Regions from separate parts of the Providencia sp. UF-224 genome, predicted to be linked through region 2. Evidence: predicted binding sites of a transcription regulator. Region 2 holds the regulator's gene; each other region holds the start of a gene.

Region 1 (4,273 bases), on a different contig from region 2:
TCGCCGTGATGCATCGCTAGTTGCAGTGAGCACTGGGTTACTTGAAAATATGAGCCGCGATGAAGCAGAAGCGGTTATTGCCCATGAAATCAGTCATATCGCCAATGGTGATATGGTGACAATGACGTTACTGCAAGGTGTTGTGAATACCTTTGTTATCTTTATTTCTCGTATCATTGCCCAATTAGCGGCAGGTTTTATGTCAAACAATGATAACGAAAGTGAGAGTAGCAACGGTAACCCAATGGTTTACTTTGCGGTTTCAATGGTATTGGAAATTGTATTTGGTATTTTAGCGAGCATTATTACTATGTGGTTCTCTCGCTACCGTGAATTCCATGCTGATGCAGGCTCTGCAAAATTAGTGGGGCGCGAAAAAATGATCGCGGCACTGCAAAGGCTGAAAACGAGTTATGAACCGCAAGAAGAAGGGCGTTTGATGGCATTTTGTATTAATGGTCGTGGTAAGGCATTCAGTGAATTATTCCTGTCTCACCCACCATTAGACAAACGAATTGAAGCACTTCGCTCAGGCGAATATTTAAAATAGTCTAGAAAGCCACTTCATGTGAAGTGGCTTTTTTATTGTGTATGCATAGGGATAGTAATGAAACTTTCACAGAGTGTCAGTGGTGCACTGAGAACTTTTGCGTATTTTATGACTAGTGGTAGCCACTACATGTTAAGTGATGTTGATTATGTCAAACTATGCGCTGACAACCCCAGTTTAGTTGAGCAAGTGTATGCCATCTTAATCAATACCCTAGAGCTTGATGAAAATGGAGATGTCACTAATTTCAAACATGCGCAAAAACGCGCAACAGACTATATTCGTTGGTATGATGACCACTCATATGTTGTCGAACCGCCCTATGAAGATTGGGAAACTGAGCTGTATTGCATACCCGCGAATTAAAACCAGAATATGAATTTCTAGAAAATCAGCTAAAACTGACTCGTCATTTATTGTTATCACGTAAAAATACCTATTTATTTGATAGCGAGACATTAATATCTTCCACAATAAGCTATATTAACTCTAACTATGGGTAATTTTGCTTGTGTTTAATTTCATATGGGAGCCAATACATGGACATACTTGTTAAAACAATACTCTTCGGTAACTCTTTTCAAACAGAGCCTAACCCTGCGCGACTTATTCCCATTAAATTTGAAATTTACCAATCAAACCAAGGGTTTTACCACCGAATTTACAAAGAAGTCGGGATGTCTGGTGCAAACGTAGGGCAGGTCTTTCGCGTTTGGGCTTTTGAAGAGCAAAAAAGTTGGGATAAGCAAACGAAGAATACAACAGTGGATGAGTACGCGAACTACTGCAATAGCCTGTTTACGCAAGCAGGGCAATAATTAAAAGCAAAAAAAAGCCCCCTTCATAGGGTTTTGAAGGGGGAGCTAAATGAATAAAGAATGGTTTAATTCGTAAATAAAGATAGATGATTTTGATAACAAAAACTTAGTTATTTGTGCAGTTAATCCATTCTTGAATACTTTTGTGCTTTAAATAGCATTTATCGCTAAATAATCTATTGGCGATAGCCAGTTTTAATTTGTTCTAAGATGCTTGTATAGGTTTCTGCTTGTTTTTCGTCTTCCATTTGAGCAACTTCACGTTGCATTTTGATCAAAATTTTACCTGCATCAGCTTGGCCAATTGCTTTAAGCATATGAGTCACTAGATTCTTTAAGCAGGTCACTTCATCGGCAAGTGCTTGGACATCAGGCTCAGTAGGAAAATGGGTTTTCATTAAATCGATCCTTTAAGATAAAAAGTAATTTTATGGATTGTAGCATAGAAAAAATAATATGTGCTTTCAGATAAATAAGATGTATGCAATCGAATATAAAGCATGCAAATTCTGATGCATTTGATTAATGTTTTGGAAATATTGGCCAGTTTTTTGTCGTGATGCTTTTTAGAAAAGATTATTATTGGAGTTTAGTGCTTTGAGGTTGATTATCAATATCAAGAGTGAGCTTTAAAATAGCTAAATAGTTGTGATACAATTCACAAAAATATGGCGTGTAGAGCAATAAAACACCGCTTAATCGTTCAGTTTAGTTCTAAACATATGTTTCCCTTAGGCCATCATCACAAGTCGGTAACCGATTTGTGTCATTAGCTTATGGAAAACTGAAGGCAAGATAAATAATGACACAAGTATCGAGAAAAACCGCTTGGATCCGCGTTTTAGCGCTAGCGGTTGCTGCATTCGTTTTTAATACAACAGAGTTCGTGCCTGTTGCATTATTAAGTGATATTGCGGCCAGTTTTGACATGACGGTAGCGCATACAGGGTTGATGATCACCATATATGCGTGGGTGGTAGCGTTGATGTCATTACCATTAATGTTATTAACCAGTAAAATAGAACGTCGTAAGTTACTGGGATTCTTGTTTGTTATTTTTATTATTAGCCATATTGTTACGGGTTTTGCGTGGAATTTTGACGTGCTAATAATTGGGCGTGTGGGCGTTGCGCTATCTCATGCAGTCTTTTGGTCGATTACTGCTTCTTTGGCTATTCGTGTTGCCCCCGCAGGAAAAAAAGCACAGGCACTGGGGTTACTCGCAACGGGTACCGCATTAGCCACTGTTTTAGGTCTACCAATTGGTCGTGTTATTGGGCAGTTTTTAGGCTGGCGGGTGACTTTCTTGTGTATAGGTGTTGTGGCGCTATTCACAATGGTTGCACTGATCCGTTTCCTACCACGCTTACCAAGTGAACATTCAGGTTCATTGAAAAGCCTCCCTGTATTATTTAAGCGCCCTGCGTTGGTAGGGATGTTTGCTTTAACTGTGTTAGTGGTGACAGCACACTTTGCAGCATACAGCTATATTGAGCCTTTTGTCCGCGATGTAGCACATCAAAGCCAAAACTTTGCGACGGTATTACTGCTTATTTTTGGCGCAGCAGGTATTATTGGTAGCGTTATTTTTAGCCGCTATAGTACAAAACTTTCATTAATATTCTTGCCATCCGCGATAGCGTTAATGACGCTATGCCTGTTGTTGCTGTTGCCTATGGGGGGCAATGCCTGGTCACTGATTATCTTGTCCGTGTTCTGGGGAATTGCGATGATGTGCATTAGTTTAGGCATGCAGGTGAAAGTGATTGATTTGGCACCGGATGCAACGGATTTAGCCATGGCTATCTTCTCGGGTATCTTTAATATTGGGATCGGTGGCGGGGCGTTGCTAGGTAACCAAGTGATTGTGCATATGGGTATGACGCGAATTGGTTATGTAGGTGCGGTTATTGGCGCAATAGCATTTATTTTGTGTCTCTATTTATTCAGACGTTATAGCCAAACATTGAGTGATAAACTGACTCCAGCCGCACAACATTAATACGTTAAATTAATTGCCTGTTAAATAAGCTCTGTAGTGCTTTTAAAGCATACGGAGCTTTTTTCTGTTTTATCGCTATATTTTATTTTTTAATACAACAATAAGGAACAACAATGAAAGGGTTAAGTTTTCTTTTGATGTCTATTATTGCAGAAGTAATTGCAACCACTACATTAAAAGCTTCTGATGGGTTTAGCCGCTTTTGGCCGTCATTAATCGTCATTATTGGTTATGGTGTTTCTTTCTGGGGATTATCACAGGTAGTGAAAGTGATGCCACTGGGGATAGCTTATGCTATTTGGTCTGGTTTAGGGATCGTATTAGTTTCAGTCGCTGCAATTTATATTTATAACCAAAAACTCGATTTACCTGCAATTATTGGTATGCTATTAATTATAGTTGGTGTTTTAGTCATCAATTTATTTTCAAAAAGCAGCACGCATTAAGTGCAAGGGATGACAGCGGTTTTATAGGAGAAAAAGAGCATGGGGCGTAAGGTCAGCCAGTTATTAAAACCTGTGATGGCAGTTGCTGTTGCGGGTGTAATGTCAGTGATGTTATCGGCTTGTGGAAGCTCAGAAGTGAATAAAACCGTTGATAACTCAGCAGCTCAGTATGCAAAGCAAGTGGTTAATTTAGGACCTGGAATCCAAGAAGCTTGTGTCTCTGCGGGAGGATTGCCTGCATTAACACTTGAATTAAATGGCGATAAAACGGCAGTTTGCCAATTTGCTAATGGTAGACGTTGTGCCGCAAATGCTATCCAAAGTGGTGCCTGTATTTAATGTTTATTTCAGCCTAATAAAAGAAAAGCCCCTTTAATTTGGGGCTTTTTGCATTTAGTGAATTTGTTTGTGATTAAAACGATTTTTTAGCAGGGAAAAACTGGCTAATTAACACAAT
Region 2 (4,273 bases):
TCCATGTTAATCTCTTTTGATACTTCTTCTTCTAATGAAGAAAGGTATTTACTTTCTTTTTTTAAGTGTGAAATTCCTCTTATTTTTGACTCATATCTTATGGATGATTTCAGATCATCAATTTCGTTTTTTAGCTCTTCTTGTTTATTTGTTAATTTTTCATTTCTGTCTAATAAATCTTGGTAATGTTTAAGGTAGCCTATTGTTTCATTTTGCTTTTCGATGATTTCATCTGTAGCGGGATTTTCACTAAAAAAACTATTCTTATCTAACAAGTTATTAATGGATTTTTCTATTTTATTTGTTAAATCTTTGATGAATTGTGGGATCTTAAAAGATTTTTCTATTAGCTTATTTTCGAGGGTGGATATTGTTTTTTTGTTTGAGTTTAATGTATGGAATAAATTTAATTCTTTTTCCTGTGATTCATTTTCTGTTAGGTTTATGTGAAACTTTGATTCCACCTCTTTTTTGTTAAAACGAAAAGATGAGAATGGGTTATTTACTTTTATATTTTTAATTTTTTGTATAATAGTGGGTGTTTCTCTTGTAGCTCCAGTTGATGAAATTTCTTTGTATAGTGAGCTAGTTGTGGTATTGTTCTGGGGATTAGTTTTCATAGTCATATCCTATATTAATACTAAAAAGTAATTTATTAATTAAATATTCATGCTTAATATTGAAATTATTAACCTATTCAATATGTTGGTTTTATCTTATGACATTGTTATGTTGATAAGATGTAATTAATCATTGCCTTAATGATGGTTTTAAATGAAAAAAGAAAACACTTTATTGAATGATTTATTTTTTTAATTCGTTCAATAAATTATCATTAATGTGAATTTGATTTTGTATTTCAACGATGTTATTCATAAGTGCATTCATTTCCATGGTTAGTCTTTTTTCTTTTTTAATGCTATTGCTTATTTTTATTAAGTCAGAGTTTTTAATTGAAGTGACATTCCTATTTAAGTGAGGTTTTCGTTCTTTATGGTCTAATGGCGTAGATTTGTTAGATAGTTTGTAATGTTGCTTGATATATTGTGTTCTTAATGCGGATGTTTTTGTTTGTAATATATTCCCCTTAAAATCAAAAGTGCTTTTAGGTAGAGGGGTTGATTTAGAATGCTCTTGAATATTGTCAGCAACTCTATAGTGTACATATGTAATTTTTTTTTGAGAAAAAGGCGTTGTTTTTTGTTTAACTTGCTCTAATGGGGAATTAACATTAATAATTTCTTTTGTGTTTCTTTGAATTATTAAGGGGATTTTAGTACCGTTTTTATTTTCTAGTTGCTTAGGTGGATGATAGTTTTTTATGATTTCATCCTTTATTTCTGGAGTGTTGATATTAACCCCTGGAATTTTAACGTACCGATATAAAAAATTGGCATATCCATGCATTTCTTCATCAGCGCGATTGAAATTTTCAAAAATTGTCTGATTTTCTTTTATTAGCGAATTGGCATCTTGCTCATTATAAAAAGTAGATGCATAAAACTTATATAATCGACCTTTCAGTTGATTAACTTTATACTTAAATTCGTCAGAGTGTAATAATTTAGTATCCTTTATACTTTCTGAATCACTTTCATAAGCTGAGTCAATGCTTTCTAGGCTACAAGCATGTGATGGTTTAGATTGCCGCTGAGTGGATAATGGTTCTTTTCTCGATGAAGCAGTAACAGTAAAGATTTTCTTTATAAAATCATCGGAATTACTAATGTTTTTAAAAATATCGGAATGACCTGACAAATTGCTAAGTGTAATTTTCATAAATATAACCCTACTTAATATTATAATTATTATTTTATAGAGAGCTAAATAGAGAAAATATAAAGAAACGACACTCATTAAAAAATGATATATAAAATAATCGTATTTTGGGAAAATAGCGTTATATCGATGATACAACGCTATTTGAAAGTGTGCGCCCCACCAAGGGAGTGAGGCGAAAGGTTAATTATCGTGTACCGTAAACAACAATGGTTTTACCATGCGCAGAGATTAAGTTTTGATCTTCCAGCATTTTCAAAATACGGCCGACAGTTTCACGGGAACAACCAACGATTTGGCCAATTTCCTGACGGGTGATTTTGATTTGCATCCCGTCTGGATGCGTCATGGCATCAGGTTGTTTGGCTAGATTCAGTAATGTTTGTGCAATACGGCCAGTTACGTCTAAGAAGGCGAGGTTGCCCACTTTTTCTGACGTGGTTTGCAGGCGGCTTGCCATTTGCGCAGAGAGGCGCATTAAGATATCAGGGTTAACCTGAATCAATTGACGGAATTTTTTGTAAGAAATTTCAGCAACTTCGCAGGCGATTTTTGCTCTAACCCACGCAGTACGTTCTTGCCCTTCTTCAAATAATCCAAGCTCACCAATGAAATCCCCCTGATTCAGGTAGGAGAGGATCATTTCTTTGCCTTCTTCATCTTTGATTAAAACAGCCACTGAACCTTTAACGATGTAGTAAAGGGTTTCTGCTTTCTCACCCTGATGGATCAGTGTGCTCTTGGATGGATACTTATGAATATGGCAGTGTGACAAAAACCATTCAAGAGTAGGGTCTGTTTGTGGCTTGCCGAGAACCATTAGCGTTATCCTCTGTATGTTATTGCAGCCATCCGGAAAGCGTACCAGAAAGGCTGGCTTTAAAGTCACTAGCTTAGCATATTAATTTGTCTTATATACCCTAAATAACAGGAAGAGCAACATTGCATCAATCGCTTTTCATGGTTAGGGTAAACAAACTGATATCAACACTATAATATAATCAAATACAACGTTGAGTTTTGATCTTAATCCTATCAACTAAGTATTGTTTGTAGCATATCCAATACAGAAAGTCTTCCCTGTATCGCTTCAGCAGAATAAAGCTGATATAACATTCATTATATCTATGGAACAATGTAGCCTTTAAATCGATTTCATTTCAAGGGGAATAAAATGGAAGCAAGAGTTAAATGGGTAGAAGGACTCTCTTTTTTAGGTGAGTCAGCGTCAGGCCACCAAGTGATGATGGACGGTAACGCAGGCGATAAAGCACCAAGCCCAATGGAGATGGTATTAATGGCTGCGGGTGGCTGTAGCGCAATTGACGTGGTATCCATCTTACAAAAAGGCCGTAATGATATTACCGACTGTGAAGTGAAATTAACCTCTCAGCGCCGTGAAGAGGCGCCACGTTATTTCGTTAAAATCCATCTGCATTTTATTGTAACAGGGAATGAATTAACGGATAAAGCCGTTGAACGTGCCGTTCAACTTTCGGCTGAAAAATATTGTTCGGTCGCGTTGATGTTGGAAAAAACTGTCGAAGTGACCCATAGCTTTGAAATAAAAAATTAAAAATAAATTTAATTATTATTAATATATTTGAATTTAAAGATGCTTATCTTAATTATTGGTAAGCATCTTGTTTAATAATTAAAAAATAATTTAGCTATGTTTCTGGCTAATGAGTTTTTCGACTATTGGCGTCATAATTAATTCCATCGCGAGACCTAATTTCCCGCCAGGCACGACAATAGTATTCATCGCAGAGATAAAAGAGCCTGATATCATTGATAGCAGGTAGGGAAAATCGATCTGCTCAAGCCCGCGAAAACGAATAACAATAAAACTTTCATCCTGTGAAGGAATAGCTTTCGCTGAAAACGGGTTTGAGGTATCGACAGTAGGTACGCGTTGGAAGTTAATATGGGTACGGGAAAATTGTGGCGTGATGTAGTTAATGTAATCCCCCATCGAACGTACCACTGAATCCATTACCGCTTCTCGGGAGTGCCCGCGCTCAGTGGTGTCACGGATAAGCTTTTGTATCCACTCTAAGTTCACGATAGGCACAACACCGACAAGTAAATCAACATGTTGCGCAACATTGTGCTCAGGTGTCACTATCCCACCGTGTAAGCCTTCATAAAACAGCACATCCGTTTTTTCTGGCAACGATTCCCAAGGGGTGAATGTACCCGGTTGTAAACCATAAGGCACGGCTTCGTCGTAGGTGTGTAGGTATTTTCGTGATTTTCCACAGCCCGTTTTGGCGTAATCCACCAGTGTTTGCTCAAGTAGCGCAAAGTCATTGGCTTCTGGGCCAAAATAACTAATATGGCGGCCTTGTTCTCTGGCTTTACGGATTGCCATATCCATTTCAGGACGCGTATAGCGATGAAAGCTGTCACCTTCTAGCGTAGCAGATTGGATATTTAATTGATGGAATATTTTACGGAATGCTTGGCTAGTTGAGGTCGTGCCAGCACCGCT
Region 3 (4,273 bases), on a different contig from region 2:
GGTCAACCCAGATTGTGGATTAAAAACCCGTGGTTGGACGGAAACTCGCCAAGCTTTAGCCAACATGGTTGAAGCTGCGAAATTGCTAAGAAATGAGCATACATCTTAAGTTAATGATAAAAGGTAGGGCTTCCTACCTTTTATCTTTTAGTTAGTTGGCAACTAATTGTTTTCTATCTTTCATTTTCATCACAAAAAACAGTAATGAGAGCGAGATTAAAACGTTTACTGCTGCCAAAATAGGTAAAATATGAATTGCATTAAGGTCAATGACAAGACCTCCAGCAATTGCACCAAATGCCATGCCAAACTGAATAAATGCGGTGTACAAGCTAAAAATAATATTTGTTGATTCAGGGGCTAAACTGATTAATTTATATTGTAATGCAGGTCCAGAAGACCACGCCGCCATTGACCAGACAAACAGGAGTAGGTAAATCGTACTAATACTAAAGCCAAGTAAAGCTAAGAAAATCAATGCACCCGCATGAAGTAAAAATCCACCAATAATCGCAGTACTATAACTAAATTTATCGGTTGCCCATCCCCCCATCTTGGAGCCAATTAAACTGGCTAAGCCGCATACCAGCAATATTTGGCTAATCTCATCAGCATTAACATGGGAAACCATCAGCAAGTAGGGTGAAATGTAAGAGTAAATAATGGAAAATGCGCTAATCCACAAGAAAGTGATTGCAAATAAAATCGCAATGTTTTTGTTTTTTAAAACCGCAAACTGCTGGGTAAGTGGAACGGGTTTGTCACCATGAACTGCGGGGATGGCATACAGAATTGCTAGCAAAAACAAAATAGCTAAGACACCAATGCCAAGGAAAATAAAGCGCCAATTAACAACGCTAGAAATTAAGCGACCGAGTGGAACACCAACCACTAATGCCATGCTAAAGCCAATGATAATCATAGCTATCGCACTGCCTTTTTTCTCTGGTGCAGCTAACTTGGCGGCAATAACTAATGCGATGACTTCAATGACACCTGCACTGACGCCTGAAATAGCGCGTGTAATGTTGATTGCCAAAAAGCTTTCCATCCATAAAGTAACAACATTGGCTAATGCAAAGATAATTAATGCGATGATAAGTAGCTGCTTTCTATCCCATTTACCTGTAATTGCAATAATCGCAGGTGTACCAACGGCAAAAGCAATAGAAAAAATGGTGATCATTTGCCCGACCATTGAAACGGATAAATGTAAATCCACAGAAATTTGGTCTAAAATTCCCGCAATTATATATTCTGCGGTTCCGACCAAAAAACTGATTGCTGCAAGTAAATATATTTTCATAATAGACTGAATAATCAAATTGATAATACCAAGATGCACCTTGAATTAACCTCTGTTTTTTTGAGTGATAAAAAGGGCACTTGAACGTGTTATCGATAACAATTAGATTATTAGCTAATTGTATTAACGAGTCAAGCCTCTGGCGAATGGAAAAGGTTTGAATTAAAGTAACTAATTCATATTTTAGAAAATTATTGATTTTTATTAATTGGTATTGAAGTGATGAGCAATCAACTGCTTATTTAGAGAGATGAATAGGTTCCATGATGAAACAGGTCGAAAATACACCACATTTAGAATCCGTGCTGATCAAATCAACGGCACTCGCTAATGATAAACGTCTTCAAATCCTTGCGTTACTGAAGGAACCTTCATTGTATTTTTCTGATGAGCAATGGGATCAAAATGAAGGTGTGTGCGGGTTGTACATTGCTGAAAAATTATTGATTTCGAAGCCGACGGCGTCATCACACCTCAAAATATTAGGACAGGCAGGCTTTTTAATACCGACAAGAATAGGTAAATACACCTATTTCAAGAGAAATGAGTTAGCATTAAATGCATTTTCCGAACTTATTCAAGAATTGTAATCAGATCACAATGAAATAAAAGGTAGAGTTACCTACCTTTTACTGTGTATTTGGCTATTGAATTAACCAAATAATTTTGACTTCAACAGATTCATGCCAATAGAAGCAAGGTCAAGGCTCTCTGGAAGTTCACCATTTGGTGTTGCACTATCAACCAGTTGAGGGAGATATTTAGCAACTAAATCTGACGTTGATTGTGTATCTAAACCCACTGATTGCGCGAGCTCTTGAATATTAACGTTACCAAAAATTTGCATTAATTGGCTTCCATCAATCGGTAAATTTGCCCCTTCGCTAATCCACGAAGTAATAATGCCACCTAAGCCTTGCTCGTTAAATTTATCAACGACACCAGACAGACCACCTTGGTTTTCAATCCACTTAATAACGGATTGAAACTGTTGCATTTTATCGCCTGCAACCATGCCTAACATTTGATCTAATAGCCCCATTTTTGACTCCTAGGTAACATACCAATTGATGCTCTCATTCATAGTATGGAGCATTATTCGAAAAATTGTAGGTCGCTATTTTGATCAATTTATTTTTCAGGTCAATGAAAATGAGGCATTGTCGATAACTAAATGTATAAAAACATAATTTAAATGTTTTGAATGGAAGCTATTAGTCCAAAATTATCAGGTAACTTATCAGTAAGAGGGCAGATTAAGTTCTCTTTAATACATTTTCGATAATCGCCTACATTCATCTATACTGATTGCATCTTAGCCCGAGTTTGGCTGTAAGGTGTATTTAATGTGATCAAAATCACGTTTTATTGAAAATAAAATGATGATGTTTTCATTAAAAGAGATACTCATCACTAAATTGACCTGTGCTTATCGCTATATTAATAGCAGCTAATTAATTCAATGATGCCATTGTGTAAAGGAGTTTGATATGTCTGACGTTTTCCACTTAGGTTTAAAGAAAAGTGACTTACAGGGTGCAACCGTAGCGATTGTTCCTGGGGATCCTAACCGTGTTGAAAAAATTGCACGTCTGATGGATAACCCTGTGCATCTTGCGTCATTGCGTGAATATACCTCTTGGCGTGGTGAGCTCGACGGTAAAGCCGTCATTATTTGCTCAACGGGTATTGGTGGTCCATCTACCTCTATTGCAGTTGAAGAGTTAGCACAATTAGGGATCCGTACTTTCCTACGTATTGGTACAACAGGTGCAATCCAAGAAGATATTAATGTGGGTGATGTATTAGTCACTACAGGTGCAGTACGTTTAGATGGTGCGAGCCAGCACTTTGCACCACTTGAATACCCAGCTGTGGCTGATTTTGACTGTACTAATGCATTATTTGCTGCGGCAAAAGATGCGGGTGCAACGGTTCATGTGGGTGTGACAGCATCTTCAGATACCTTCTACCCAGGTCAAGAGCGCTATGATACCTATACTGGCCGTGTTATGCGCCATTTCAGAGGCTCAATGAAAGAGTGGCAAGATATGGGCGTCATGAACTATGAAATGGAATCAGCAACGTTACTGACCATGTGCTCAAGCAGTAAAGGTCTACGTGCAGGCATGGTTGCAGGAGTTATTGTTAACCGTACACAACAAGAAATTCCAAATGAAACATTACTGAAGAAAACAGAAGGTAATGTGCTAAGTATTGTTGTTGAAGCAGCACGTCGCTTATCGTAGTCAATGATTTACTGGCTCGCCTATTTAAAAATTCACTCGGTTGTGGAAAGACAATAGGCGGGCTTAGTCTCGCTTCTAAGTTATTCACTCTAGATATAACCCCGTCAAATTTTTAACAATTTGTAATGAATTTCCAGAAAATATCCTGATCCTCTTATGCGTTAGATCTGTTATTGTCATAAAAACAATTATCAATATTATGTGCCCTTTAATCGTTTGGGTTGCATCTTTTTTATTCGCAACTTGAACGTGTGCTGTGGGCAAAAGGAATGATTATGTCAACAACACCTTATCTTCACCCCTCCGTCCTTCCACTCAAAGGTGGTATTAACTTCCGTGATTTAGGCGGGAAAAAGCTATCAAATGGCAATAAAATCAAGCCAGGCGTGCTGTTTCGCTCTGGGGCATTAGACCGCTTAACGCAAGATGATGAAACTGTTTTACAATCACAAAATCTTTTTCAAATCATTGATTATCGCGATGAAGTTGAAATTATTGCTAAGCCGGATGTGGTGTGGCAAGGGGCGCATTATGTCCATGCTCCAGCAAATCCATTAGCAAAAGAAGTTACCGCAAACTTAGATAAACTCACGCCAGAGATATTAGAACAGTTTGACCCACAAGCCTTTATGTTCCGTTTGTATGAATTATTACCACTGAACAACCCTGCATACCATCAGCTGGTGAGTATGCTACAACAACCAGAAAAAGGCGGGAT

What was found. Region 2 encodes CRP, which controls carbon source genes, mostly activating them, when cyclic AMP is high. Its sites were predicted from a motif close to ATGTGANNNNNNTCACAT; they were not measured.
Region 1: a site for CRP is predicted at 2,015-2,032, ahead of AC4IFO_RS19350 (sugar transporter). Genes of this name have one in related genera too.
Region 3: a site for CRP is predicted at 2,653-2,670, ahead of udp (uridine phosphorylase). Genes of this name have one in related genera too.

Annotation. Positions count from the first base shown of each region.
Region 1 is NZ_JBSICC010000029.1:42,802-47,074, reverse strand. It holds gene htpX (protease HtpX) at 1-550, shown strand, start outside; gene AC4IFO_RS19365 (DUF7677 family protein) at 608-916, shown strand; gene AC4IFO_RS19360 (hypothetical protein) at 1,090-1,368, shown strand; gene AC4IFO_RS19355 (DUF2594 family protein) at 1,545-1,766, opposite strand; gene AC4IFO_RS19350 (sugar transporter) at 2,171-3,370, shown strand; gene AC4IFO_RS19345 (DMT family transporter) at 3,484-3,816, shown strand; gene AC4IFO_RS19340 (DUF333 domain-containing protein) at 3,856-4,155, shown strand; gene dsbB (disulfide bond formation protein DsbB) at 4,229-4,273, opposite strand, start outside.
Region 2 is NZ_JBSICC010000014.1:23,050-27,322, reverse strand. It holds gene AC4IFO_RS14175 (hypothetical protein) at 1-620, opposite strand, end outside; gene AC4IFO_RS14170 (hypothetical protein) at 805-1,779, opposite strand; gene crp (cAMP-activated global transcriptional regulator CRP) at 1,967-2,599, opposite strand; gene AC4IFO_RS14160 (OsmC family protein) at 2,954-3,355, shown strand; gene AC4IFO_RS14155 (phosphoribulokinase) at 3,446-4,273, opposite strand, start outside.
Region 3 is NZ_JBSICC010000028.1:25,434-29,706, forward strand. It holds gene metE (5-methyltetrahydropteroyltriglutamate--homocysteine S-methyltransferase) at 1-109, shown strand, start outside; gene AC4IFO_RS19035 (MFS transporter) at 152-1,306, opposite strand; gene AC4IFO_RS19040 (ArsR/SmtB family transcription factor) at 1,570-1,896, shown strand; gene AC4IFO_RS19045 (YidB family protein) at 1,959-2,348, opposite strand; gene udp (uridine phosphorylase) at 2,797-3,555, shown strand; gene AC4IFO_RS19055 (tyrosine-protein phosphatase) at 3,831-4,273, shown strand, end outside.